Regions from separate parts of the Holzapfeliella saturejae genome, predicted to be linked through region 1. Evidence: predicted binding sites of a transcription regulator. Region 1 holds the regulator's gene; the other holds the start of a gene.

What was found. The regulator HrcA, encoded in region 1, represses chaperone genes, less so after heat shock. The targets are predictions, from matches to a motif close to TTAGCACTCNNNNNNNNNGAGTGCTAA.
Region 2: a site for HrcA is predicted at 3,348-3,374, ahead of R4Y45_RS05700 (ATP-dependent Clp protease ATP-binding subunit). Genes of this name have one in related genera too.

Annotation. Positions count from the first base shown of each region.
Region 1 is NZ_JAWMWG010000001.1:938,878-954,368, forward strand. Features, by position in the region: gene recJ (single-stranded-DNA-specific exonuclease RecJ) at 1-59, opposite strand, end outside; gene R4Y45_RS04655 (class A sortase) at 80-754, opposite strand; gene lepA (translation elongation factor 4) at 861-2,690, opposite strand; partial or broken gene dnaJ (molecular chaperone DnaJ) at 2,786-3,924, opposite strand; gene dnaK (molecular chaperone DnaK) at 3,993-5,828, opposite strand; gene grpE (nucleotide exchange factor GrpE) at 5,855-6,409, opposite strand; gene hrcA (heat-inducible transcriptional repressor HrcA) at 6,421-7,476, opposite strand; gene ribF (riboflavin biosynthesis protein RibF) at 7,579-8,523, opposite strand; gene truB (tRNA pseudouridine(55) synthase TruB) at 8,546-9,448, opposite strand; gene rbfA (30S ribosome-binding factor RbfA) at 9,501-9,848, opposite strand; partial or broken gene infB (translation initiation factor IF-2) at 9,863-12,163, opposite strand; gene R4Y45_RS04705 (ribosomal L7Ae/L30e/S12e/Gadd45 family protein) at 12,431-12,742, opposite strand; gene rnpM (RNase P modulator RnpM) at 12,742-13,041, opposite strand; gene nusA (transcription termination factor NusA) at 13,062-14,174, opposite strand; gene rimP (ribosome maturation factor RimP) at 14,190-14,663, opposite strand; gene R4Y45_RS04725 (PolC-type DNA polymerase III) at 14,764-15,491, opposite strand, start outside.
Region 2 is NZ_JAWMWG010000001.1:1,129,104-1,144,594, reverse strand. Features, by position in the region: gene R4Y45_RS05705 (peptide chain release factor 3) at 1-1,034, shown strand, start outside; gene R4Y45_RS05700 (ATP-dependent Clp protease ATP-binding subunit) at 1,110-3,275, opposite strand; gene R4Y45_RS05695 (phosphocarrier protein HPr) at 3,533-3,796, shown strand; gene R4Y45_RS05690 (copper-translocating P-type ATPase) at 3,945-6,083, shown strand; gene R4Y45_RS05685 (sensor histidine kinase) at 6,103-7,173, opposite strand; gene R4Y45_RS05680 (response regulator transcription factor) at 7,187-7,861, opposite strand; gene R4Y45_RS05675 (ABC transporter ATP-binding protein) at 7,950-8,708, shown strand; gene R4Y45_RS05670 (hypothetical protein) at 8,698-10,749, shown strand; gene R4Y45_RS05665 (MBL fold metallo-hydrolase) at 10,768-11,502, shown strand; gene spx (transcriptional regulator Spx) at 11,730-12,128, shown strand; gene R4Y45_RS05655 (adaptor protein MecA) at 12,270-12,944, shown strand; gene R4Y45_RS05650 (competence protein CoiA family protein) at 12,974-13,912, shown strand; gene R4Y45_RS05645 (CYTH domain-containing protein) at 13,901-14,494, opposite strand; gene R4Y45_RS05640 (GTP pyrophosphokinase) at 14,570-15,202, shown strand; gene R4Y45_RS05635 (NAD kinase) at 15,219-15,491, shown strand, end outside.

The DNA of each region.
Region 1 (15,491 bases):
AGTTCTGATTGAACCTCAGAAGAAATCTTGCCTACTGGTTCTTTTTGCTTAAAATTCAAGTTAGTTTAACCCCTTTTACTTAGTTTAAATTAAATACCGTTAATTCTTTCGGTGTCGCAGTTTTTGTTTCCACTAATTCACCTCGAATAGCCCAACGGTTAACGCCGCCATCAGCACATGTGATTAAGGTGACAATAGCTTGCTCGGTATTATCTACAAGCCAAACCGCATAAGGATCAACGACTTCTTTTTGGTAAATCTTATACGTATAAACCTTATCTAAATCGGTTAAGTAAATTAGCTCGCCTGTTTTAACAGACTCTAGTGGAGAAAATAATAGTCCTTTGTCGGTCATATAATGCCCGGCTATAGGATAACTACCTATCCCCATTTGTTGGTCTTCTCGCATTGTGCCACCACCTGATGATAGTGCCGCATCACTTAACCCTTTTGAAATTGGTAGGTTCATATTGACACTTGGGACGGCTATTAGTCCAATAACTTGTGTTTGATTATGTGTCAGTGATTGTCCAACTTGGTTAATATCAAGACTCTTTACCTTTGAAAAATCATAGTCTGCTGTTTTAGTTTGTGTATTTTTTTGAATTTGCTCTTTTGTCACAGAAGTTCGAGCCACTTCTGTGTTATGAGAGACAATCATATTTTGGATAGGTTCATTAAAAATTAAAGCTAGCCCTACAATTAATAAAATTAAAGCGGCTAAGTATAATAAAAACCGTTTAAACTTTTTCATGAGTTACTCCATCATTTGATAACGTTATTTTCAACTTGGCTATTATATCATTTGTTTAGACAAACAAAAAATCCTCTTTAATAATTTTAAAGAGGATTTAAAAGCTTTATTTTTCATCGTCACCCATTTTAAGCACACTCATAAAGGCTTCTTGAGGAACATCTAACTTCCCAACTGCCTTCATTCGTTTTTTACCCGCTTTTTGTTTTTCAAGCAGTTTCATACGACGAGTAACATCCCCACCATATAGCTTAGCTGTAACATCTTTACGGTAAGCTTTAATTGTTGAACGGGCGATAACTTTATTCCCAATTGAAGCTTGAACAGGCACTTCAAATTGTTGTCGAGGAATAACTGATTTTAATTTTTCAGTAATGGCACGACCACGAGCTTGGGCAAAATCACGGTGAACAATGAAACTTAACGCATCAACTGCTTCACCAGCAAGTAAAATATCAATTTTGACAAGATCACTTGGACGATAACCACACAACTCATAATCAAGTGACGCATAACCACGAGTATTTGATTTTAATTCGTCAAAGAAATCAAAAACAATCTCAGATAGTGGGATTTCATAGATAACATTAACACGGTTAGCATCTAAGTAATCCATCGTAACAAAGTTTCCACGTTTTCTTTGAGCCAGTTCCATGACAGGACCAACGTAGTCATTTGGCACCATAATTTCCGCTTTAACATAAGGCTCTTGAATTTCACGAATATCACTAGGATCCGGCATTTCTGCTGGGTTAGCAACTGTTACTTCTTCACCATTTTGTAGTTTGGCATGATAATCTACAGATGGTGCCGTCATAATTAATTCTAAGCCAAATTCACGTTCTAGACGTTCTTGAATAACATCCATGTGCAACAATCCTAAGAAACCACATCTAAAACCAAATCCTAAGGCCTGTGAAGTTTCTGGTTCAAATTCAAGTGCAGCATCATTCAATTGTAAACGTTCTAGTGCTTCTCTTAAATCATCGTACTTAGCATTTTCAACTGGATACATTCCTGAATAAACCATGGGTTTAGCTGGACGATAACCGGGCGTTGGTTTAGTTGTTTTGTTGTTAGCTAATGTTAAGGTATCCCCAACATGAGTATCACGAACAGTCTTGATGTTAGCGGTTAAATACCCAACATCCCCTGCAACTAAACGGTCACGACTAACTGCTTTCGGTGATAACACACCTACTTCTGTTACTTCGTATTGTTTACCATTACTCATAACTTCAATCATGTCGCCAGGTTTAACAATACCATCTTCAACACGAATAGATAAAACAACCCCACGATATGAATCGTAAACTGAGTCAAAAATCATTGCTTTTAGAGGTGCTTCAAAGTCACCCTGAGGTGCTGGAATATCCGTCACAATACGTTCTAGTAATTCTTCGATTCCAAGACCACTTTTAGCTGAAGCTAGAACCGCATCTTGGGCATCTAATCCAATTGTATCTTCAATTTCATCTTTTACACGATCTGGATCTGCCGCAGGTAAATCAATTTTGTTAATGACTGGTACAATTTCAAGGTCATTATCTAAAGCTAAATAAACGTTAGCTAATGTTTGTGCTTCAACACCTTGTGCAGCATCAACAACTAATACAGCACCTTCACAAGCTGCAAGTGAACGTGATACTTCGTATGAAAAGTCCACGTGACCTGGTGTATCGATTAAATGAAAAATATAATCTTTACCATCTTTAGCACGATATTTTAACTCAACTGAGTTTAGCTTGATTGTAATTCCACGTTCACGTTCTAATTCCATACTATCTAGAATTTGAGCGTGCATTTCACGCTTTGACACCGTATCCGTTAATTCTAAAATACGGTCAGCTATTGTTGATTTCCCATGGTCAATATGGGCAACAATAGAAAAATTTCTTATTCTTGATTGATAATCTTTTAATTCTTCTAAATTCATGTGTTCTCCTCTATTACTTCTGTTCTTTATTATAGCAAGTATCCGAAATGGTCACAAACAAAAAGAGAAGATTAAAATCTTCTCTTTTTTAAAATTCACATAAATTTATCTTTTACTTTTTCAAAAAAGTTTTTGTCTTGGGGTTGAATGTCTTCGCCACCAGCCTTAACAAAATCAACTAAGGCTTTCTTTTGGTCTTCGTTTAGCTTTTTAGGTGTCATAATCTTAACAGTTGTTTCTTGATTACCTGTACCATGACCGTTCAATTGTGGCACACCTTTTCCATTTAATCTAAAGGTTGTACCTGTTTGTGTTCCTGCTGGAATACGCAATTTAACTTTGCCATGAACCGTTTCAACATCAATTTCATCACCAAGAGCTGCTTGTGCAAAACTAATTGGCACTGTGTAGTAAATGGTTGTCCCTGAACGTTCAAATGTCTTACTTGGACGAACACGTAGCACGATGTATAAATCACCGTAAGGACCACCATTAGCTCCTGCTTCACCTTGACCAGTTAAGTGAATTTGTTGGCCTTGGTCAACACCTGCTGGAATATTAACTTCAACAGTATGTCTTTGTTTAGTTGTTCCTTTACCATGACAGTCTTCACAAGGTGTTTCAATAATTACACCTTGACCGTGACATTCATCACAAGCAACTTGTTGACGAACCATACCAAGCATTGTTTGACGATCTACGGTCATATAACCTGAACCGTGACATTTTTGACAAGTTTTGGTTGAAGTACCTGGTTTTGCACCATTACCATCACATGTTTTACATGTTTCATCACGATCGTATGTGACGTTTGTTTTCTTACCAAAAATGGCTTCTTCAAATTCAAGCGTCATGGTGTAATCTAAATCATGTCCTTTTCGAGGTGCAGTTGGATCTTGGGCACGGCCGCCGCCAGCTCCACCACCGAAGAATTGACTAAAGATATCTTCAAAACCGCCAAAGCCTTGGCTTCGCCACCAAAACCACCAGCTCCACCTTGAGCACCACCATTAACTCCTGCATGACCATAATTGTCATAAGCAGCACGTTTTTGAGAGTCACTCAAGACTTCATAAGCTTCACTAACTTCTTTGAACTTTTCTTCAGCATCTGCAGAATCATTCAAATCTGGGTGGTATTTTTTAGATAGTTTACGATAAGCTTTTTTTATTTCGGCTTCTGATGCATTTTTAGAAAGACCCAGGACTTCATAGTAATCTCGTTGTTGTGCCATAAAATTCCTCTTTCATTTCTATAAATGAAAAAAGTCAAATTGACAATTTGACTTTTTCATCGTAATTGTTATTTATCTTTATCAGGGTCTACTTCACGGAAGTCACCATCTACGGTGTCATCGTTGTTTGATTGACCTGATTGTTCGCCACCTTGAGCTTGTTGAGCTTCTTGTGCTTGTTGGTATATTTTTGTTGTTAAATCTTGAACGATTTGGTTCAATTCATCTTTTTTAGCTTTCATTGCTTCTAAGTCATTATCAGATTGTGCTTTTTCTAAAGCTTCTTTAGCTTCTTTAGCTTTTGAAACTTCTTCTTCAGAAACTTTGCCATCTAATTCTTTCAATGTCTTATCAGTTGTAAAGATTAATTGATCAACTTCATTACGTAAGTCTACTTCTTCTTTACGTTTTTTATCTGCTTCAGCATTTTCTTCAGCATCTTTTGTCATACGTTCGATTTCTTCATCTGATAGACCTGATGAACTTTGGATTGTAATCTTTTGTTCTTTTTGTGTACCTAAGTCTTTAGCAGATACATTTACAATACCGTTTTTATCGATGTCAAATTTAACTTCGATTTGAGGAACACCACGTGGTGCTGGTGGAATATCTGTTAATTGGAAACGACCTAAAGTCTTGTTATCAGCAGCCATTGGACGTTCACCTTGAAGAACATGAATGTCTACGGCTGGTTGGTTGTCAGCAGCTGTTGAGAAGACTTGTGATTTACTTGTAGGGATTGTTGTATTACGTTCAATTAATTTAGTTGAAACGCCACCCATTGTTTCAATACCTAGTGATAATGGTGTTACGTCAAGAAGCACAACATCTTTAACGTCACCTGAAATCACACCACCTTGAACAGCAGCACCTAAAGCAACGGCTTCATCAGGGTTAATTGAGTGATCAGGTTTTTTACCTGTCCAGTCTTCAACAGCTTTTTGAACTGAAAGGATACGTGTTGATCCACCGTTTAGGATAACTTTATCCACTTCATCTTTTGAAAGACCAGCATCTTTTAATGCGTTTTCAACTGGGATTTTTGTTCTTTCAACTAGTTCAGCTGTGATTTCATCGAATTTAGCACGAGTTAAGGTTGTTTCTAAGTGTAATGGACCTGCTTCACCAGCTGAGATAAATGGCAAGCTAATTTGAGTTGTTGTTACACCTGATAAGTCTTTTTTAGCTTTTTCAGCTGCATCTTTTAGACGTTGTAATGCCATTTTATCTTTAGATAAGTCAATACCGTTTTCGTCTTTGAATTGTGCAATCAACCAATCCATGATTGCTTCGTCAAAGTCGTCCCCACCTAAGTGAGTGTCACCGTTTGTTGAAAGCACTTGGAATACGCCGTCACCTAATTCAAGGATAGAAACGTCAAATGTACCACCACCCAAGTCATAAACAAGGATTTTTTCGTCTTCTTCAGCTTTATCTAAACCATAAGCTAAAGCACTAGCAGTTGGTTCATTAACAATACGTTTAACATCTAAACCAGCAATTTTACCAGCATCTTTTGTTGCTTGTCTTTGTGAATCGTTGAAGTATGCAGGTACTGTAATAACAGCTTCTGTTACTTCTTCACCTAGGTAATCTTCACTGAATTTTTTGATGTGTTGTAAAATCATTGCTGAAATTTCTTGTGGTGTGTATGACTTGTCGCCAACAGTTACTTTGTAACCTGCTTCACCAATGTGACGTTTGATAGAAGAAATTGTATCTGGGTTTGTAATTGCTTGTCTTTTAGCAACTTCCCCAACTTGAATTTCACCATCTTTAAAAGCAACGACAGAAGGAGTTGTACGGTTACCTTCTGGGTTTGCAATAATTTTTGGTTCTTTACCTTCTAAAACAGCAACTGCTGAGTTAGTTGTTCCTAAATCAATACCAATAACTTTTGACATAAATCAATAACTTCCTTTCAAATTTCTTAGTTTGCAACGCTAACCATTGCAGGTCTTAAAATACGATCTTTAAATAAGTATCCAGGCTGGTAAACTTCCACAACTGTATCTTTTGGATGGTCTTCAGTTGCTTCAACTGTTTGAACCGCTTGGTGATAATTTGGATCAAAAGGTGCACCTTGTGCTTCAACTTCTGTGATTCCTTTATCATTTAAAGCTTTCATTAAAGCGTTGTAAGTTAATTCAATCCCTTTTTTCAATTGGCTTGAAGCCTCATCGTCAGCTTGAACTTGTAGGGCTCTTTGTAAATTGTCTAAAGCAGGCAAAATTTCTTTTGCAAGGCTTTGACCTTCATATTTACTAAATTGTGCCAGTTCTTTTTGTTGACGAGTTTGAATATTTTGGATTTCAGCTTGTGAGCGTAAGTATTTATCTTGTGCTTCTTCAAGCTCTTGTTGAAGTTTTTCAACTTCTGAATCAGTTGTTTCCACTTCTTCATTTTCAACAACATCTTCAGTTGTTTCTTCAACGGGTTCTTCGGTTGTATTTTCTTGTTTAATATCTTTTTCTTCGTTAGACACTGTCATCCTCCTTATCTAAACTTGCTGTAATAATCCAGTAGCTGGTCAGCCAGTTCTTCTTTGAAGTAGTTCATCAGACTAATCATCTGTGAATACGGCATATTTGTTGGCCCGAGTAAAGCCACAATTCCATTTCCAAAATCACCGACTTCATAAGTGGCAGTTAGTAAACTGTAATCCTTTAATAAGTCCAGTGGCAGTTCATCTCCTAGGCGAACATGAACAGAAAATGCGGGATTATTTAAACTATTTTCGTGAATTAAATCTGAAAATATTTCAGGATGACTAAGTAATTGATAAAGTGATTTCAAATTATCTAAGTCATCGAAACTAGAATAGTTATTCAATAAATTCAATTCGCCATTAACAAATAATTGATCCGTTTCCGTTGGCTTAAACACATCTTTTAATAGCTGAAGTAAAATTAAACTTGCTGTATCTTCTTTCACACCTAAGATAGACATGAATTGTTCAGAAGAATAACCTGAGACTTCATGAAGTGTTTTGCCTTTGACGGCTGTATTAATTTTTTCGACTAATGCTTCTAGTTCACCACCTGATACATCATCAGGTAAACGATAAAGCTGATTTTTAACATCGCCATCGCTGGTTACTAGAATGGCCATCATTTGATGATTAGAAAGTGGCACAATGCGAAATTCAGTAATTCTGCAAAACTGAATCTCAGGACTAGCTACAAAAGCAGTATAACTAGTCAAATCAGATAATATTTTTGCCGAACGAGATACAATATCATCAATTTTTTGAAACTGATGATTAAAGTTCATTTGCAGTTTTTCATGCAAATTTTCTGGCATATCTGTTGGCTGTAATAAATAATCTAGATAATAACGATATCCCTGATTAGATGGGACACGTCCTGAAGATGAATGTGTTTTTTCAATTAATCCAAGTTCTTCTAACTTCGCCATTTCATTACGAATGGTAGCAGAAGAAACTTGAATCGTGAGTTCATCCATCAATGTTTTAGAACCAACGGGCTGTTGAGTCTTATTAAAAACATTGATAATCATCTTAAGTATAAGTTCCTGTCGTTTTGATAACATAGTGTCACCTCTTCGAATTAGCACTATTAAATTACGAGTGCTAACTATTAGAATATAACAACTAACTAGCAGAATGTCAAGACGACAGCTAAAAATATCAAACTATTTCTCTAAAGCTTTAAAATAGGCCCTACTATCAATTTCATCTTGATTTAATTGGTCAATCAAAGCTTCAATTGATGAATATTTTTCCTCTGGGCGAAGATAGTGATACCACTTTACTTCCACCATTTCATCATAAATATCTTCATCAAAATCAAAAATATTAACTTCGACCGATAAGTCTTTCACATCATCAAATGTAATATTATATCCAACACTGGCCATTCCTTGATACCACTGACCATGGACTTTCAACTTAACAGTATAAGCCCCTGAAGCTAAGCCTACTTTTTTAGCATTGGAGTCAATATTAGCAGTTGGAAAACCTAATTGACGGCCACGCTTGAACCCGTGAATGACTTTGCCAGACGTTTGATAAATTGAATTTAATAACGTATTAGCCTGATCCACATCACCTTGTTCAATCAAATGACGAATCCGAGTTGAGCTCACTTTTTGACCATCTTGGTTATAACTGGGGACTTCATAAACTTCAAATTTATCTTTTGCTAACTGTTTGAGTAGTGACATATTCGCTACTTCTTTTTTACCAAAAGTATAGTCAAAGCCAGCTACGACTGCCTTAACGTTTAATTGACTTAAAACTTCATCAACAAAATCTTGCGGTTGAACTTTAGCTAAAGGGCCATTGAAATTGCCAATATACAGGATATCTACTCCAAGTTGGGCCATTAGTTCCGTTTTTTCAGCGGTCGTTGTAAGTAATGGCACAGACACATCTGTTGGTCCATAAATCTGGCTAGGATGTGCATTCATAGTCATCACTGCTAATTTCAGACCTTTTTCAGTAGCTACTTTTTTCCCGGTTTCAAGTAATTGGCGATGTCCTAAATGAACACCATCAAAAAAACCAAGTACTAATACAATACCTTGGGTCTCAACGACTTGAGATTCAATTGGATAATTGAGTTGATAAGTATGCATCATGCTCCTCCTCTACATTTTTTTAACTATTTTGAAGCAACATCATTTCTGGACGATAAAGCGGTGGATGTTTCACATCTTTTTTGTAAATAGCTTTAATCTTGCGATTATGATACAAGCATAAACGTTCAACATCAATTGGGAATTTTAGTTTGGCACCGTTTTGTACCATTTCAAATTCTTTATCACTAAGCTGATAAGCTGGCTGCTCTTCAAAAAAACGTTCTAATGGGACTACATAATCAACTGCTTTTTCAGGATTTTCTTTCAATGTTTCAAGTAAAACAGCATCTTTTAAACCAAATCCAGCACTTTTTGCTCGCGTTAGTGAACTCATAACAGCAGGACCACCTAAAATATCGCCCAATTGTTTAATTAGCGTTCTAACATAAGTTCCTTTAGAACAAGTAATTTCAAACTTAAAACGTTGTTGTTTGTTAGCTTCGTCGTAAGTTGATTGCCCAATTTTGACATATTTAGAAACATGAATATGACGTACTGGACGTTCTACTGGAATATTATTTCGAGCATAGTCATATAAACGGCGACCTTTAACTTTAACTGAAGAATACATTGGGGGGAGTTGCTCAACTTCTCCTGTTAATTTAGACATAGCTTCTTCAATAGCCTCTTCAGAAAAAGGCTCTTCAACATCTTGTGTCTTGATTATTTCACCATCTAAGTCTTCGGTATCCGTTTCAAACCCTAAAATAGCTTCTCCAATGTAAGTTTTATCATGTGTTTGCATAAGATCAATAATTTTAGTTGCTTGCCCAATCGCAATTGGCAAAATTCCTTCTACTGATGGGTCTAGTGTTCCACCATGACCTACTTTTTTCATTTGAAGCACACGACGCATGTCACGAACGCAATCGGTACTGGTCATCCCTTTAGTTTTATATAAAACAATCACACCACTTAACATATCTTACTTAACCATCCTTTATTATAAAAAAAACGCCATAAAATGGCGTTTTTTAGTCTTTTTGATTTAATTGACGAATCAAAGCATCAATTTTGGCACCATAAGCAACAGAATCATCTTTTTTAAAGATTAATTCAGGAACTTTAAACGTTGTCAAATTACGCCCGACTTCATGACGAATTAAACCTGTTGATTTTTTAAGTCCTTCTTCAACTTTTTGATTGTCAGATGCTTTATCAGACAAAATACTATAGTAAATAGTAGCCTGAGATAAATCACCTGTTAGTTCAACATCAGTAATTGTAACGTCTTGAACACGAGGGTCCTTAACATTTTTACGCAATACTGTTGTTACTTCACGTAAAATTTCTTGTTGCACACGTTCAATACGGTGTTTCATTAGAATTCCCCCTTTTATTTAACAGGAACTTCTTCCATGACATAAGCTTCGATTTCATCATCCACTTTGATGTCATTGTAGTTTTCAATCATTAAGCCACAATCAAAGCCTTGGTTAACTTCTTTAGCATCATCTTTGAAACGTTTCAATGAAGATAGTTTTCCTTCATAGATTACGATACCGTTACGGATTAATCTCACACCACTATCACGTTGAATTGAACCGTTAGTTACGAATGCACCTGCAATTGTTCCAAGTTTTGAAACGTGGAATGTTTCACGAACAATTAAGTTACCTGTAACTTTTTCTTGGAATTCAGGATCTAACATACCCTTCATAGCTGATTCAATTTCATCGATAGCTTTGTAGATAACACCGTATAGACGGATATCAACGTTTTCAGTTTCTGCTTGTTTTCTTACTTGTTGAGTTGGACGTACGTTAAATCCGATAACGATAGCATTACTTGCAGTAGCCAATGTTACGTCACTTTCATTAATAGCCCCTACACCAGAGTAAACAATGTTAACTTTAACGCCTTCAACTTCAATTTTTTGAAGTGATCCAGCTAAAGCTTCAGCAGAACCTTGTACATCAGCTTTGATAATAACATCAACTTGTTTCAATTCGCCTTCTTTCATCGTATCGAACAAGTTATCTAATGTTACACGGCTATTATTATTACGTTCTTCTACTAAAGCACGTTTTGCACGTTCTTCACCAGCTGCACGAGCAGTTTTTTCATCTTCAAATACTGCGAAACGATCAGCTGAGTTTGGCACATCATTAAGACCTGTAATTTCAACTGGTTCTGATGGATAAGCTTCTTTCACACGACGACCACGATCGTTAGTCATAACACGAACACGACCAAATGTGTTACCGACAACAATTGGGTCCCCTACACGAAGTGTTCCTTGTTGAACTAGTAGTGAGGCTACTGAACCTTTACCTTTGTCAAGACGAGCTTCAATAACGGTCCCAACTGCTTTTTGTTCTGGGTTAGCGTGTAATTCCATCACATCAGCTTGTAATAAAATCATTTCTAGTAAGTCATCAACATTTTCACCAGTTTTAGCAGAAATAGGAACGAAGATTGTTGATCCACCCCAGTCTTCAGGAATCAATTCATATCCCATTAATTGTTCCATCACGTGGTTAGGGTTAGCATCAGGTTTATCAATCTTGTTAACTGCAACAATAATTGGCACGCCCGCAGCTTTAGCGTGGTTAATCGCTTCTTTAGTTTGAGGCATAACACCATCATCAGCTGCTACAACTAAGATGATGATATCAGTAATATCAGCACCTCTAGCACGCATATTTGTAAATGCCGCATGTCCTGGTGTATCCAAGAACGTAATTAAGCGACCGTCATTATCAACTTGGTAAGCACCAATATGTTGTGTAATTCCACCTTCTTCACCATCTGTAACGTGAGTGTTACGCAAGTGGTCAAGTAAAGTTGTCTTACCATGGTCAACGTGTCCCATAATTGTGATAACGGGTGGTCTAGGTGTTTGATTTTCAGTATTGCTATTTTCAGCCTCAAAGATTTTATCGATATCTGAAATATCTTCATGTTCTTTTTCTTTTGACTCAATACCATAATCCGTTGCAATTAATTCAATTGTATCTTTATCAAGTGATTGGTTTTGGTTGACCATGACACCTAACATAAATAATTTTTTAACAACTTCAGCTGGTTCACGGTGTAATAGTTTACCTAAATCTTGTGCATTCATGCCGTCTTCAAAAACCAATACTTCTGGCAATGGCTTTTCTTTTCTTTGTGGCATTGGTTTTTTCTTCTTAATGTGAACATGTTGTTCTTGATGTCTATTGTTCTTTTTCTTATTGTTACGCCAATTATTTTTTGAATTAACGTTTTTCTTGTGGTCAACACGTTTACGGTTACGGTTTTCAGATTCGTTTTGTACGGGTTCTGGTGCCGCTGGAATATTTGGTAATGTATTACGACGTGCTGGTTTTTGATTGCGATCGTTATTCTTTTTGTAATTTCCGCCACCATTATTGTTTTGTGGACGATTATTATTTGAATTTGGACGACCACCATTATTGTTTTGTGGACGATTATTATTTGAATTTGGACGACCACCATTATTAGAATGACGATTGCCGTTATTGTTATTACGATCGTTTGATTTGTTATTTGGACGACCGTTTTGGCCACCACGGTTATTACGTGGCTTTTTGTTTGTATCTTGGCGTTGTTTTTCTTTTAATTCTTCCAAATGTCTTAAACCTGCTTTAGGTCTTGGTGAATTATTAGTTTTTTGGTTTGAATTAGATCTGTTATTGCGACGATCTTGGCTTTGATTGTTGTTATTATTACGGTTTTTTGAGTAACCATTTTTATTATTAGAGTTGTTTGAGTTGCCTTGATTTTGGTTATTGTTAGAATTGCGTTTTCTAACAGCACTCATTTTAATTTTTGTTGGCTTATGCTCGTTTTGTTGGTTGTTTGAATGATTATTATTTTGATTTGAGGTCAAAGAATGGTCATTCCTTTCTTATTTTGGCAAAGCAAGCATGATGCTATCAGGTTTTTGTCATCAGCATCACACTTCTTCACTATAGTATTTTTGTATTGCTTTACTAAAGCCCTTATCACAAATTGCTAGTATTTTACGATTTTTACCAATTGCTTGTTCAAAGTCTTGGCTCGTAAAGTCTGTAATAACAGGAACTTTATAGTAATTAGCTTTGTTTGTAATGTCTTTTTGATTGTTTTTAGCAGTATCTGTTGCCAAAAATATCAATTGCACCGAGGCATTTCGAATACCTTCAATTACTTGAGGTGCACCAGAAATTAAATTTTGAGATTTTTGTGCTAACCCTAGAAAGTTTAACACTTTTTGTCGGTTATCCATTACTGGTTATCTCCAAATAATTCTTGTCTGGCTTTTTGATGATCAACATATTCAAATAACTCATCGTAAAAAGCATCATCAACTTTAACCTTTAAAGATTGATTGAGTACTTGTTTGTCTTTTGCTGTTTGAATAATGTCTGGCTTTAATGAAACATACGCCCCACGACCTGGTTTTTTACCAGTTGGGTCAATGCTCAAATTACCTTCTTTGTCTAATACGACACGTACTAATTCTTTTTTAGGTACCATTTCATTAGTCAGTAAGTCTCGACGCATTGGAATCTTACGTTTTTTCATAGTTATCACCTACTCAAAAATTATTCTTCAGTTGATTCTGAAGGACTATCATCTGTTGATACTTCAGTACTTGCTTCAGCTTCTTCAGTATCTTCAACAAATTCAACTTCTGATTCTGCTTTAATATCAATTTTGTATCCAGTTAATCTAGCAGCTAAACGAACGTTTTGACCACGTTTACCAATTGCAAGAGATAATTGGTAATCAGGAACAATAACTAAACAGCTATTTTGTTCTTCATCAAATTGAACAGCAATTACTTCTGCAGGGTTAAGTGCATTGGCGATGTAATCTGATGAATCTTCTTCATAATTGATGATATCCATGTTTTCACCACCAAGTTCATCCACGATTGTTTGAACACGAGCACCTTTTTGACCCACACAAGTTCCGACTGCATCAATATTTTTGTTATCAGAACGAACAGCCATCTTAGTACGGTCACCAGCTTCTCTAGCAATTGAAACAATTTCAACAGTACCATCATAGATTTCAGGTACTTCACGTTCAAATAGACGTTTAACTAAATCAGCATGTGTACGAGAAACAAATACTTGAGGACCTTTTGTCGTATTGTCCACTTTAGATACTAACACTTTAATACGGTCTTGTGGTTTGTAAGTTTCATTTGGCATTTGGTCAGCACGTGACATTAAAGCTTCAACGCGACCAATATTGACATAGACAAATTTGTTATCTTGTCTTTGTACTTCACCTTGAACGACTTCATCTTGATACTGTGAGTATTCATTGAAGATATTACTTCTTTCAGCTTCGCGAACACGTTGCATAATCACTTGCTTAGCAGTTTGTGCTGCAATACGACCGAAGTCTTTAGGTGTTACTTCAAATTTTAAAACATCGCCTAATTCATAAGCTTTGTTAATTTTTAGTGCATCTGGGAAGCTGATTTCTAATCTATCATCGAAGACTTCTTCAACAACTTCTTTTAAAGCATACACTTTGATATCACTTTTCTTTTCGTCAAAAATAACTTCAACATTTTGTGCTTTGTTGTAATTTCTTTTGTATGCAGAAACTAAAGCTGCTTCTAACGCATCAATGATAACTTCTTTTTTGATACCTTTTTCTTTTTCAAGTGCTTCAAAAGCACTTAACATTTCTTTTGACATGAACTACGTCCCCTTCTAAAACTCAATTGCGAATCTTGCTTTAGCCACAATATCCGTTGGAATTGAGAGTTGTTTACGTTGTGTTTTAATTTTAATTTCTAAAGTTACAAATGAATCATCTTTACTAATTAAAAAACCTTCGTAGACTTTTTCGCCTTCAAAAGCACGGTATAAACTAACATTGATGTATTCACCAATTGCACTTTCCCAGTCTTTTTCTTTTTTGATAGGTCTTTCAACACCTGGTGAAGAAACTTCTAACATATAAGGTTCTGGAAAAGGATCAGGATTAAGTTCATCAAGCTTTTCACTTAATTGTTCACTTACCTGTGCGACTTCTTCAATATCAATTCCACCAGTTTTATCGACATAAATTCTTAAATAACGTGTTGATTTTTCTTTAATGTACTCAACGTCAACAAGCTCATAACCTTTCTCGTCAACGATTGGTGTAACTAAAGATTCAACGATTTCTGTAATCTCAGCCACATAATCCTCCTATTGCAATAAAAAGAGTGAGCATTTCTGCTCACTCGAACTAAGAACCATCCAATGTGTATAGTGTAGCACATTAAGGGCTTTAAATCAATTAAAATAGTGATAGTTGGTTCTGTTCAGGTAGTCCTTCCAAGACCCCATTTTCTTCAAAATAACTCATGATGGTTTTGGATACTTTCCCTCTGGTTGCTAAGTCTTCTTGTGATAAAAACGGTTTATCAGCACGAGCCGCTACGATTTGTTTTGCCACATTATCACCTAGTCCTGGCACAGCATTAAAAGGTGCTAATAAGGTATGATCATCAACAATTGTAAAGTCTTGAGCTGCTGATTTTTCAACATCGACCATTTTGATTTTAATGCCTCGTTCTAAACATTCATTGGCAAGTTCAAGCACCGTCATCAAACTTTTATCTTTAGCCGTTGCATCATTGCCTTTATCATGAATTTCTTGCATGGCTTCCTTAACAGAATTTTTACCATTTGACATCGCTACCAAATCAAAATCACTTGCTCTAACACTAAAGTAAGCTGCGTAATAAATGGTAGGATAATGCACTTTAAAGTAAGCAATTCTAAGTGCCATCATCACATAAGCAGTAGCATGGGCTTTGGGGAACATGTACTTGATTTTTAAACAAGAATCAATATACCAACTTGGAATATTTGGATTATCCCGCATTAATTTTTGCCATTCTTCAGGAATTCCTTTTCCTTTACGAACACGTTCCATGATTTGAAAGGCCGTTTGAGATTCCATTCCCCAATGAATCAAGTCAAGCATGATATTATCACGACAACCAATAACCTCTTTTAAGG
Region 2 (15,491 bases), 190 kb from region 1:
ACCATATTGAACTATATCGTCCCGAAGAAGGTCAAGACCGCTTCTTAAAATTAGATAGTGATGGCGAACTAGAAGGTAACCATCCATTAAAAGAAGAATCAATTTACCAGCAAACAATGGAAGATGTTTCGCTACTACTTGAAGCTGGTAACCAATTCGATGAAGAAAAAGTACTGGCAGGACAACAAACACCTGTATTCTTTGGATCAGCTTTGACAAACTTTGGTGTGGAAAGTTTCTTGAATCAATTCTTACAATATGCACCAGCTCCTGAAAGTTCAGAAGTTAATGATGGCGAAAAAACAATTGCAGCGAGTGATGAAACATTTTCAGGATTTGTTTTCAAAATCCAAGCTAATATGAATCCAGCTCACCGTGACCGTATTGCGTTTGTTCGTATTAAGTCAGGTGAATTCCACAAAGGAATGGATATCACATTGGCAAGAACTGGCCAAAAAATCCGCTTGAATAATGCAACTGAATTCATGTCAAGTGAACGTGAACAAGTTGAAACTTCTGTTGCAGGTGATATTGTTGGGTTATATGATACAGGTAACTTCCAAATTGGTGACAGTATTTACTCGGGTAAAGCCAAAATCGAATATCCAAAACTACCAGAATTTACCCCTGAATTATTTATGCAAGTCACTTCAAAAAATGTGATGAAGCAAAAATCATTCCATAAAGGAATGAAGCAACTAGTTCAAGAAGGTGCGGTCCAACTTTACCGTAACTATCAAACTAATGAATATATTCTGGGTGCAGTGGGTCAATTGCAATTTGAAGTGTTCTCATATCGTATGAAGAATGAATACAACTCTGAAGTTGTGATGACACCAATTGGGTCAAGAACAGCTCGTTGGATTAAACCAGAACAACTTGATCCAAGTATGTCATCTTCACGTAACTTATTAGTTAAAGACCGTTTTGACCAACCATTGTTCTTATTTGAAAATGATTTTGCAATGCGTTGGTTCCATGATAAGTATCCTGATGTTGAACTTGAAGCAGGATTTAATGAAAAAGAAGTTTAGATTATATAAAAAGACACTAGCAATTATGCTAGTGTCTTTTTGTCTGTCTGTTTACTATTTTTATTAAGTTAATCATTAGTTTGCTTTTGTCACTTTAATTTCATCGTTTTCAACACGTGCTTCAAGTTGTTTATCTTGCGGATGTTCTAGGTAGTAATCAGCTACTTTATCTTCAATCATTTCTTGAATAACACGACGTAATGGACGTGCACCCATAGCAGGGTTGTAACCTAAATCAACTAATTTTTCTTTAGCAGGTTCAGTCACATGAATAGAAAGTCCCTTATCTTGAATCATGTCATTAGTATCATTAATCATTAGACTGACAATATTAATCAGACTTTCTTTTGGTAAACGTTTAAATTCAACAATATCATCAAATCTGTTTAAGAATTCAGGTTGGAAGTAATCAGTTAGACGGTTAACAACTGAATGATTTTCGCCATTCATGGTTGCACTGAAACCAACGCTAGCTTCTTGAACAGCTTGTCCAGCATTAGAAGTCATGATGATAATTGTGTCTTTAAATGAAACCGTACGTCCTTGTGAATCAGTTAGACGACCATCATCTAAGATTTGTAAGAACATGTGTAAAACATCTGGATGAGCTTTTTCAATTTCATCTAGTAAAATTAAGCTATAAGGGTTACGACGAACTTTTTCAGTTAGTTGTCCAGCTTCTTCATAGCCAACATAACCCGGAGCAGAACCGATTAATTTTGAAACTGCTTGTTTTTCCATATATTCAGACATGTCAAAACGAATCATAGAGTCTTTGGTACCGAATAATTGTTTAGCTAGTTGTTTAGCTAGTTCAGTTTTACCCACACCAGTTGGACCCACAAACATAAATGATCCAATAGGGCGACCAGACTTGTTGAAACCAACACGGTTACGGCGGATTGCACGAGCAACTTCAGAAACGGCCTTGTCTTGACCAATAACATGTTCTTTCAGGTCATCTGCTAGATGAATAAGTTGAGATTGTTCTTGTTCTTTCAAATCGCCAACAGGGATGTTTGTTTTTTCTTCAATAATTTTTTCAATGATTCTTTCAGAAATAACAGGCATCTTGTCAGGATCCTCAGAATTACTTTCATTCATCTTTTGATATTTTTCAATTTGATCACGGTAGTAAGCTGCTTTTTCGTAATCTTCTTGTTTAAGTGCATCTTGTTTTAACTTTTCAGCTTCATCAATGCGTTTTTTGAGCGTATGAGTATCTACAGCTGGAATAGTTAAGTTCATACGAGAACCAGCTTCATCAAGTAAATCAATCGCTTTGTCTGGTAAGAAGCGGTCTTGAATGTAGCGGTTAGATAGATTAGCTGCTGCTGTAATTGCTTTTTCATCGTATTTAACATGGTGGTAATCTTCATATTTCTTTTGAAGACCATGTAAAATTTTTACAGTTTCATCAACGCTAGGTTCTTTAACTTGAATAGGTTGGAAACGGCGAGCTAAAGCAGCATCTTTTTCAATAGTACGGTATTCACTAAATGTTGTAGCCCCAACTAATTGAATTTCACCACGAGCAAGAGCAGGTTTTAAGACGTTACCAGCGTCCATACCACCATCAGCATTACCGGCACCCACGATTTCATGGATTTCATCGATAAATAAGATGATATCTGGATCTTGTTTAAGTTCATTCATAAGTTGTTGCATACGTTGTTCAAATTGACCTCGCATACTAGTTCCTTGGACAAGAGAAACCACATCCAAGCGAACGACTTTACGATTTTGTAATTTAGAAGGAACGGCACCATCAGCAATTTGTTGGGCAAGTCCTTCAACAACGGCTGTTTTACCAACACCTGCTTCACCAATTAGAACAGGATTATTCTTAGTTCTACGGTTTAGGACTTCAATGACACGAGCCACTTCTTTATCACGACCGATAACGGGATCGATTTTACCTTTTCTAGCTTGATCAGTTAAGTTAACACCAAATTGACCAAGTAGGGTGTTATCACCACCGTTACCTTTATTACTACTTTGTTGTTGTTTAGCATTTGGATTACCTTGATTTAATTGTGCGAATAAATCGTCGAAGTTAGAAAATCCAAAGATATTATCATTATTATCGTCTTGTTTTGAATTAAAAAATTCAGCATTGTTTTGTTGATTCTTCATTTGTTGATAACAGTTTTGGCAAAGATTTAATTCTTTACGACTACCATTAACACTTGTATAAAGATGGATTGTAGCATCATTTTGATGACAGTTTTGACAAACCATATCATTCACACCTTTCTTTTGAAAAATTTGAAAGCGAGTGAGACTTTCAAAAGGAATATGTTCATTATACTTTTAGCACTCTCATATTTCAAGTGCTAAACTATAATTAACTTACAAAAAATAATTAAAAATGTTAAGATAAGGGTCTGCAATGGGAATATACTTATTGTTATTTAAGGTAAAAAATGATAATCTTTAATTGTAGGAGAAGACTTAATTTCTTCAGTCCATTTTTATTTAAAAGGAGATAGATAGACATGGAAAAACGCGACTATCACATTACATCCGAAACTGGGATTCATGCACGTCCAGCAACATTACTAGTTCAGACAGCTAGTAAATTTGATTCAAAATCTACCTTAGAATACCAAGGCAAAACCGTTGATTTAAAATCAATCATGGGTGTTATGTCTTTAGGTGTGGGACAAGGGTCAGATGTTGTTGTCAGTGTTGATGGCGACGATGCTTCTGCAGCTTTAGATGCAATTGACGAAACAATGAAAAAAGAAGGTCTTGTTTAAGACATAATTTTTAATAGCCAAGTGGTTATTTTAGTATCAATAGTTATATTGGTGCTTTTTTTTTGCCTAAATTTAAATTGATACTTACAAAAAGTTAGTTAAGTGGTATACTTATGCTAGAAAGTTAAATTTTGAAGGGGGTAGTTTGATGAAAAATCAAAAACACGACAATCATCAACATCATATGGACCATTCACATATGGACCACAGTAATCATTCAACTATGAATCATAGTGATCACATGAATCATGACCACAATCATATGCACATGGATCATTCACACATGAATCATGATCATGGTGGAATGGACCACAGTATGCATGGCCATGGCATGGCGCACATGGGTAATTTGAAACAAAAATTAATTATTTCGTTAATTTTGGCTATTCCGGTAGTTTTCTTATCACCAATGATGGATGTTCCTTTATTTTTTCAATTTGAATTTCCGGGTTCGCAATGGTTAGTATTAATTTTATCAACTATTTTGTATTTCTATGGTGGGGCACCATTCTTACTCGGTGCAAAAGATGAGATTAAACATCGATCACCTGCGATGATGACTTTGGTTGCAATGGGAATTAGTGTTGCTTACTTTTATAGTTTGTATTCCTTTGTTGCAAATGAATTCTTCCATCAACATACAATGAACTTTTTCTTTGAACTAGCAACGCTAATCGTCATTATGATTGCTGGTCATTGGATTGAAATGAATGCGACGATGCAGGCTAATAATGCCCTTGATAATTTATCAAAATTATTACCTGAAAAAGCACAACTGGTAGATGAACACGGCCATGCTCATGAAGTGTTATTATCTGAAGTTAAAGAAAATCAAACACTTATGATTAAAGCCGGCGAAACAATCCCAGCTGATGGTGTTATTACCAAAGGAAATACACAAGTTAATGAATTTTTAGTAACAGGTGAATCTAAAGCCGTTGCTAAAGAAGCTGGTGAAACCGTTATTGGTGGTTCAACTAATGAAGATGGAACAATTTTGGTTCAAGTTACTGGTGTTGGAAACAGTGGCTATCTTTCAAAAATTAAACAATTAGTCATGGACGCTCAACAAAACAAATCAAAAGTTGAAACCTTGGCTGATAAAGTAGCTGGTTGGCTATTTTATGCAGCAGTTTTAGTTGGTTTAGTTGCCTTTATTACTTGGTTGTTCTTTGGCACAGTAGCCAATGCATTTCTTGTGTTAGTAACTGTCTTGGTTATTGCATGTCCACATGCCTTAGGACTGGCTATTCCACTTGTGACGGCTCGATTTACGTCACTTTCAGCGGTTAATGGTCTATTAATCAAAAACCGTGACGTGATTGAATTGACTTCACAAATTGATTATATTGCATTAGATAAAACAGGAACCTTAACTGATGGTAAGTTTGAGGTGGCTCATTTTGAAAGTCTCAGTCAAAAAATTTCTAAAGAAGAAGCTTTAGCTATTGCAGCAGCCTTAGAATCACAATCCAGTCATCCTGTTGCCAAAAGTATTGTCAAATTTGCAACTGATCAACAAATTCATTTTGATGCACCTGAAGAAGTGAATGCTATTAAAGGTGTCGGCTTGTCAGGAAGTGTTTCTGGCAAAACGTATCAGATCGTTTCAAAATCTTACCTAGATCAACATAACTTATCAGTAGATGCAACTAGTTATCAAAGTTTAGCCGCTCAAGGTTTGACGGTTTCTTATTTAATTGCTGACCAAGAAGTGTTAGCGGTTGTGGCTACAGGTGACAAAATTAAACCAGAAGCTAAATCATTTATTGAAAAACTTAAAGCTCAAAATATTACACCCGTTATGCTAACAGGTGATAATGCGTTAACTGCTCAAAAAGTAGCTGATCAGTTAGGTATTACAGAAGTACAGGCACAATTGTTGCCCCAAGATAAATTAGACTATATCCACCAATTACATCACAAAGGACACCGTGTTATGATGATTGGTGATGGGATTAATGATGCTCCAACGCTAGCTGCATCAGATATTGGTGTTGCTATTGGTTCAGGGACTGACGTTGCTATTGATGCAGCAGATGTCGTGTTAACTAGTCAATCGCTGGATAAAGTTCTAGCTTTATTTGAATTAACGAAGTTAACTAAACGTAAGATGGTAGAAAACCTCTGGTGGGGAGCAGGTTATAATATCTTAGCCTTACCACTAGCTGCAGGTATTCTAGCACCAATTGGCTTTATGCTTAATCCAGCTGTCGGGGCAGTTTTAATGTCCTTATCAACAGTTATTGTTGCAATTAATGCCATGACTTTAAAATTTAAAGCTTAAAAAATAAAAGAACAAAAGCCTAAGCTTTTGTTCTTTTTTTGTAGGATAAATTATTATCTTGGTTTTCATCATTATAATAAGATAAAAAAGGAAATTGAATAGAGAAGGTGGTTCCTTTACCAGGGGTAGAACTGACCGTTAGCTCATGACCTAATTTTTGAGCCATTTTTTGAGCAAGATAAAGACCTAGACCTGTTGATTTTTTATCTTGTTTACGACCGTTTTCACCCGTGAATCCCTTGTCAAAAATTCGGGAAATATCTTGTTTTGGAATCCCAACACCCGTATCGGTAATTTGTAAGATAGTAACTTTATGGTCTTGAATAATTTTGGCTTTGATAGAACCATTATCAGGCGTGTACTTCAAAGCATTTGAAAATAATTGTGTCAAAATATAAGCTAACCATTTTTGATCCGTCAAAATAGGGGTATCTTCGCCTTCAAGTTCAAATTGAATATGTTTTTCTAAAAAAGTCGTCATATTCTCTAATGCTACTTGGTTCACAATTTTTTTCAGACGGTAACGCTGGATGAGGTAATCTTGCGTAAAATTATCTAAACGAGAGTAATAAAGCACTTGATCAACCAAATGACTAATTTGACTAATTTCCGTTTTGATTTGTCGGTTTTTATTATCCGTAATTTGCGTTTGAATGTTTTCTTGTAAAAGCTGTAAGGCAGCTAGGGGGATTTTAATTTCATGAACCCATGAATCAACGTATTCAGTTTGGTCATTTTGTCGATTGATTAATTTTAAATTTTCTTCTTTACCGTAGTCAACTAAAGTATTGTATGCTTTTTGATAAATCAATTCACTTTGACTTTTACCTGTTTTGAGGGTTTGATTATAGCTTTTATGAGGATATTGCGTTCGAAAATAAAGCTCCATTAAAAAGGGTCGCTTTTTTAAGTAAGAACCAATTGTAAATCCGACTAAAATCAATAAACAAATGCCATCTAGATAAAGCAGATTAAACCAGTGAATACTTTGGGTAGGGTCGAGCCAAAGGACAACGTTCATAATGGCAATCAATGCAATAAACAATCCTAGAAAAGGTAGTTGGTCCCTTAGAAATTTAAGAAAGATCATAACTTACTCCTAACTATTCGATCAAATAACCCTGGCCAACTTTAGTCTTGATAAAGTCTTTAGCACCAGCCACTTCAATTTTTTTACGAAGTCGATTAATATTAACCGTTAGTGTATTATCATCAACAAAGCGTTCATCTTCCCAAAGACTACGCAATAAATGGTCTCTTGAAACAATTTGACCACTTTGATTCATTAAAACTTGCAGTAGCTTATATTCATTTTTTGATAAATCAATCGCTTGGTCATTCACTTTAACGGTCGAGTTTGATAAATTTAAAGTAACATTATGCAAGGAAATAATATCTTGATGATCATCTTTATAATTATAAGTACGACGCAGTAACGCATTAATTTTAGCGACTAAAACGTCAGTTGAAAAAGGCTTAGAAACGTAATCATCAGCTCCCATATTCATCGCCATAACCATATCCATGTTGGTATTACGTGAGGAAATAAAAATAATTGGGATTTTAGAGTGTAAGCGAATCCGTTGGTTCCAGTAAAAGCCATCGTATACAGGAAGATTAATGTCCATCAAAATCAAATGAGGTTGTGTCTTTAAAAAGAGCTCTTCAACATCATTAAAATCATCAACGATAATCGGTTCCATTTGCCATTTTTCGATGGCTTCAGCAATCAGTGTGTTCACTGTGCGGTCATCTTCAACAATCATTATTTTGTACATGAGTATTCACCTTGTCATTTAAATTAGTTATTATTAAGGATAACAAATTATGACGTTTTTGGGGTCAAAAAATCAAGGGGAGTTTGATATGAGTTATATAACATTTAATCAGGTTTCAAAATTATATGGATATGGGGTTAACCAAGTTCAAGCACTTGATAATTTAAGCTTTAAGTTAGAGAAGGGTGAATTTTTAGGGATTATGGGTCCTTCAGGTTCAGGGAAGAGCACTATCTTAAACTTATTAGCTCAAATTGATTATTTATCATTTGGGAAAATTACTATGGATGGCATTGATTTAAGGGATTTTTCTGATAGTCAACGTGCTAAAAATCGCCAAAGAAAGATGGGACTTATTTTTCAAGACCCTAACTTATTAAGTTCCTTAACTGTTAAAGAAAATATCGAGTTATCTTTGCTAGCGTTACGGGTTAAACGTAAAGATGTTGAAGAAAAAATTTTTGATATTGCAAATCGGTTAAATATTGAAGCTTTACTCGACCAAAATGTATTTGATTTGTCTCCTGGACAACAGCAAAAAGTTAGTGCAGCTAGAGCTATTATCAAAGAACCAGAGTTGATCTTAGCTGATGAACCAACCGGCAGTTTAGACTCAAAATCAGCGACTTACTTGCTGCAATTTTTGACACAGTTGAATCGTGAGCATCATAGTTTAGTAATGGTTACTCATGATCCTTTTGCGGCGAGTTATTGTGATCGGATTATTTTTGTGAAAGATGGGCGACTCTTTTCTCAAATTAATCGTGTAGATAGTCGACAAGCCTTCTTTGAGTCAATTGTTGAAATGCAAGCGACAGTTGGTGGAGGTGAAGGTTATGATTTTTAAAGCCGCACTCAAAGACCTTAAAAGTAATATTGGCTATTTTACGGTTTATGCAACAGCAGTTGCCCTAGCAATCGCTGTTTATTTTTTCTTTGCTAACTTGTCTTATAATCCTAATTATCAAACTATTGATTCGAATTCAATGCTCGGAACTTATATGATGAGTATTAGTATCATTGCCATGCTAACTAAATTTTCAGAATTAGTCTTTATTATCTTGTTTTTAATTATTACCTCTATTTTGTTTTTCAAAATTTCTAAAAATAATTTAGCCAAGTTATTAATTGCTGGGTTCAATAAAAGCCAAGTTGTCCGTTTTTTTGCTATTCAACAGTTTATTATTCACTTTGGTGCATTAATAGTAGGGATTATCATTGGTATTATTAGCACGCCACTTTTGAATTTAATATTAATTCGATTGTTAGGTTGGCATAATACATGGAGTATGGTGCTAAAAGCACCCCTTCAAGAAACATTCTTAACATTTTTAGTTGTTTTTGGGATGCAATTTTTGATTTTGACTTTGACGACACGATTGTTAAAAACACCAACGTACTTTAACAATTATGCGAATCCTAAAAAGTCTGAAATTAAAAGGCGAAAATTAAGAAGAAGTCCCAATATTTTAGTTTCATTTTTACAACTACTACTTTTAATGGGAATTATTATGTCAGTATTTCAATTGACAAGATTTCCTGTTTTTTATGCTTTTTTGAGTCTTTTATTTTTAATTACATTTTTTAGATGGTGGATTTTTCGAGTATTAGAAAAGAAAAAACGAAAAAGACGGGCAAATGATTTGAAAGTCGTTGTTTACAGTCAATTAAAACGAAGTCTGTCTGATAGTAGTTGGACAGCAATCGTGATTGGGATTATCAATATGTTGGCTATAATCGGTCTATTTATTTTTGCGTATGGTGATAATGGTCTGGCTCAAAATAACGTAAGAATAAATCCTTCTGAATTTGTGACAACTAGTTTTAATCAAGCAGAAGTTGAACGGGTTATGCGGGATAATAACTTAACAATTGAACATCAACAAGTAATGCCTATTAAGTTATTATATTACACTAATGTCTCAAATCGTAAATTTGGTGTAATCTCACAATCCAGTTATAATCAAGCTATTCGAGAGGGATTTTTGAACCGAGTTTATCCGGCAACTAATCGGCCAAATGTCTCAAATGAACAACTAGGAGCTAAAGAAATAACATTGACAGATGGACAATTCAGTTTTATATTGTATGGTTTTTTCTCAGGAGATACCCTTGAACTAAATTTAGAGAATGGTCGAAAAAAAGCCTTTCATGTAGATGAGTGGATGACAAATAGACCTAAGCCCGCAGGGTATGGCCTAATACCTGATCAAAATATTATTGTTTCGGACCAAGATTTTGCACAAATTCAATCAGATGTTACTTACCAAGTGATTTCTTATAATATTAAGCCTAGCCAAGTTCAAAATTATAAACAAACATTAAGTGATTTAGCTAATGATTTGACTAATCAAAATATTAATATAAAAGCTATAGTAGAGAACGATAAAAAAAGTCAATTAACGGTTGAAGATATGGCTATTTTAAATTCAGATTCAGCTAGGATACCCTTCAGTTTTGCCACTTTGAGTGCTTACAATTCTTATTATAAAGATCAAGTTACTTCGTCTTATGTTTTATCAAATATCCAATTCATTTTAATTGTTTTTAGTGGTTTGTTAATTATTGCGACACAAGTTATCTTACTATTAAAGCTAAATACTGATTTCAGTCAGAACTTAACTGATTATCAATCATTAGTTAAACTAGGTAATTTGAAATCAGATATTAAAAAATTAGTATTTAAATATACAGCATATTATTTTTTGATGCCGACACTATTTGTTATGGTATACATGATTCTCTTATTAATTCCATTTATTCTATATTTAAACTTTACGGGTTATCCTAGCTTTATAACTTTATGTGGATTGGTTATAGGGTTTACAATAGTAGCGTATTATGCAATTTATCAAAATTATTGGTATTTAGTTAAACAAAAAATTTAGTTACAAAGGAGTAAAATTATGAAATTAACAGTACTAGGTATTTATGGTGGCTATCCTTATGCAGGTTCAGCTAGCTCATCTTATTTATTACAATCAGAAGATGGATTCAACTTATTACTTGATGCAGGTAGCGGGTCACTTTTGGCACTTGAACACTACTTAGATCCATTTGAGTTGGATGCGGTATTATTATCACACTATCATCATGATCATGCGAGTGATATTGGAGTATTACAATATTACTACCAATTACATCCGGGTGAAAAAAGACAATCAGTATTACCAATTTATGGTCATAATCAAGACTTTATTAGCTTCGCAAATCTAAGTATGGATGGTATTACAAAAGGGTATCCTTACTTTGATTATCAGCCGCTTGATTTAGGACCATTTGAAATTAGTTTTTTAAGAACGCAACACCCTGTTCCAGCCTATGCGATGAGAATTACTGAAAAAACAACAGGTAAAGTTTTCGTATTTACAGCTGATACTGCTTACTTTGAAGACTTAGTTGACTTTAGTCGTGATGCTGATTTGCTGTTAACAGATACAAATTTTGCTAAGGATAAGACTGGACGTAAATGGCACATGACTTCTGAAGAGTCAGCACAGTTAGCTCAAAAAGCAGGGGCTAAGTCTTTATTATTGAGTCATTTACCTCAAACAATTGATCATCAACAAATTTTAGCTGAGGCTAAAGAGGTATTCTCACACGCCGAAATTGCTAAAGTTGGGTTAATTCAAAAAATTTAAGAAAAATAAAAATAAACAAATAAATAAGAATGGAATTAAAATTAATAAAAACTTATGAATTTGTTAATAGTGTTTAATGACTTTGATGAGGCTCTTTTATAAGAACAAGACTAATTAGATATAATTTATTTTTTAAATTAAGTAGTATTGTGCAAAATTTAGTTGTATACTACGAATTGTTAAAGAGATTATCTAAATTAGAGTTCAAAGCAAAGGAGCGTGGTCAAATGGTCAACTTATATACATCACCAAGTTGTACATCATGTCGTAAAGCAAAGTCTTGGTTAGAAGAAAATGGCATTTCTTATGTTGAGAGAAATATTTTTGCTAACCCATTATCAAAAGAAGAGATTAAAAAGATTTTAAGCATGACTGAAGAAGGAACAAAAAAATTAATTTCAAGACGTTCAAAACTTTTTCAAAAATTAGATGTCGAACTTGAAGATTTATCACTAGATAAGCTAGTTGAATTACTAGTACAAGAACCAGGATTATTGATTCGTCCTATCATCACGGATGACAAACGTTTACAAATTGGATTTAATGAAGATGAAATCAGACGCTTTTTGCCTCGTACAGTTAGACAACAAGAGTTAAGAGAAGTCGAAGAGATGGAAGGCTTTTAAATCAATTAAAATAGATGTAGAATCAGATAGTTTTGTCTGGTTCTTTTTTTATAAATCAGTTAAAATATAGACAGTCCTTAATTAATAAATTTAATGAAATGGAATTATAAGAACTTCAGAATTACGAGAGGTGGTATTAATATGGAAATGCAACGTATTAACGACAACACAATTCGAGTGATTCTTGGTAGTGAAGATTTAGAAGAGCGTGGTATTACCATGTTAGATCTTCTAGGAAATCAAGGACATATTGAGCAATTCTTCAGAAATATCCTAGAAGAAGTAGACGAAAATCATACTTTTGCCCAAAACGATGCCGTAACATTCCAAATTATGCCTAGCAACGATGGGTTAGAGCTATTAATTAGTCGAACCAATATGAAAAAATCTGCCGTTTCTTCTGACCAATCGGTGCAAGAGTCACAGAATAATGCCCAACAATTACAAGAATTATTACAATCATTAGATGACGGATCAATTTCTCATGTAGATGCAAATGAAGATAAGAAGAATACTTCTGACTATTACCGTATTTATGAATTTAATAGTATTGAAGACGCTATTGAATTAGCCAAAGAATTACCTCATGTTAGTGGGGTTGATACAAAACTTTATGCGGACTCAACTAGTCAAACATATCTCATGTCATTTAGGTTTGATCCTCATCAGTCATATGAACTATCTATCAAAGATTTTTGGATTATGGTAAATGAATTTGGCGATTTGATTCAAGGTGAAACAAAATTACTTTTATCAAATGCTAAGTGTGTCTTAACGGACAATGCTATAGAGAATTTAAAAACTTATTTCGATTAAAAAAAGACACCCGACGTAGTTAATACTGGGTGTCTTTTTTGTATGCAGCTTTAGTTAACAAACAACTGATTTATGCAACGCATTATCAGCCACAAAAATTAGACAAATTAAAGTGTCCAAAATGTTTAAAAAAGGTACGTTTTGTTAAAGCAAATGGCAAAACACCTTATTTTAAACACTTAGCTAAAATAGTGGTTAATGATGAAACTGCTGAGCATCAAGCATTAAAAAAACAACTATTTGTTATTTTAACCGATATTTATCCGCACGTGTCATTAGAAAAAGCATTGCCAAATCAAAAAGTAAGACCAGATATCTTAATTAAGGGTAGAAACAGGCAATTAGCAATTGAGATTCAGTGCTCGCCATTGAGTGAAGCCAGTCATCAATTTAGACATAATCACTACCGACAATTTGGACTTGAAGATATTTGGTTAGTTGGGAAAAAACTTCACTTAAACCAGCGACTAGGCAAAAAACATATTCGGTTTTTAAGGTATCAAAAAAATCTGGGCTTTTATTTAATTGAGCTACACTTAGATAGCCAAGAAATCAAATTAAAGTACCAGATTATGAGACAAGACTTTGCAACGATAGCACGATATCAAGTGAAAACGGTTAGCTTAACTAAGCACGGATTTAACCAACTTCTTTCATTTATGAAAACAGAGCAAACAATGAAAAACTATCCACCAATACCACTAAAATGGGACAAATATCAAAAAGAACTTGAAACAATCAAACGTTTGGCCTATGCTAACGGTTACAATGTTAAAAAGTTATTAGATGAGTGTTATACCAGTTATCGACAACCTTACTTTTTGTCTAGTGAAACAACAGCAAAAAGTAAAATCAAACTCGGTCTTGCAGATGATTTAACCATCTATTTGCCGATTGCTTTAAGGCATCTTAATCCAGAAGTAATCAGGCAAAAAAAGAGCCGTCAGATTCGTGAATTACTTTATTAATCGATGGTCAAAAGCACGAGCCACTTTATTTTTTTGGGGCATATCAGAAGTTAAATTGAACGTTTTTTTCAAAAACCTCATGGCATCTTGTGCAGCTTCTAAATGGTCTGTTTCAATTTCTAATTCATAATCACGTGTGCCGTCTAAATAATCTGTTTGATCTAGTGTTAGTTCTAAGTCTTCAGGCCCATGTAAAAGATAACGATGGGTATGAGCTTGAGCTAACCGATAAAAGGCCCGATTTTCAAAGTGATGGCTAAGATAATCGCCTACTTTACCTGAAAAAGTGACAGCGTCTGTTGCGAGCATTTTTTCAATTTTGCTTAAAGATAAAGGATCCGTTATTTCACGTAATGAATGTGTGGTATTATTTGGGAGAGGGACTTTGAGTGTCTGTTCACCTGTGTTTTTGAATTGTCTAATTCTTAAACCACAATTTGCATTTTTTAAACAAGCATCTTTTGAATCAAAATAGTAATTGGTTTGCTGAATCGCTTTCTTCAGCGTGTAAGCTGATAATAATTTGTTAAATTGATTTTGAGTGAGCATTAACTTGAATTCTGTTTCAATTGTTTCTGACATATTGTTTACCTCGCTTTAATTTTAATTGTTACCTACATTCTAAAATAAAAAGTCCCGTTGGAGGAAGAATAAACTATGATAAAAGATTGGAAAAAATTTTTATGGCCTTATCAACAGGCTGTAAATGAACTAAAAGTTAAATTTAGAGGCTTACGTGTAAGTTACTTAGATCAAACGAACCATTCACCAATTGAGTTTGTGACAGGTCGCGTTAAGCCTGTTGAAAGTATCGAAGAAAAACTAAAAAGAAGATATGTTGCTGAAGAATTAATAGAGCAAGATTTACAAGATATTGCTGGTATTCGAATTATGTGTCCCTTTGTGGAAGATGTTTATCAAGTTATTGATGTCATTCATAGTCGAACAGATATGACGGTAGTTGAAGAACGTGATTATATTCAAAATGACAAACCAAGTGGCTATCGTTCTTATCATATGGTAATCGAATATCCTGTTTATCAATATAACGAAGAGAAGAAAGTTGTCTTAGCTGAGATTCAATTGCGAACATTGGCAATGAACTTTTGGGCAACATTAGAGCATAGTTTGAATTATAAGTACCCTAATGATTACGCACCTGAAGTCAAAGATCGCTTAAAAGATGTCGCACAAAAAGCTTATGAACTTGATGTCGAAATGTCTGAAATTCGAAAAGAAATTGAAGAGTCACATCGAAGACAGCAGTTAACACAGAATTTAAAACAGTAGAATTGGAGGCTTTTCGTTGAAAGTCGCAATTATTAGTAACGAAAAAGAAATATCACAAAATGTTGTCAGTGAGCTCAAGCATGAACTAAACCGTTGCCAAATTGAACTCAATCAAGAAAATCCTGATTTAGTCATCACTGTTGGTGGAGATGGAACTTTAATTGGGGCGTTTCATCAATATGCTCATATGGTTGATCACATTCGATTTATCGGTGTTCATACGGGGCACCTCGGATTTTATACAGATTGGCGTAACTATGAGATAAAAGAACTGGTTAAAGCAATTGTT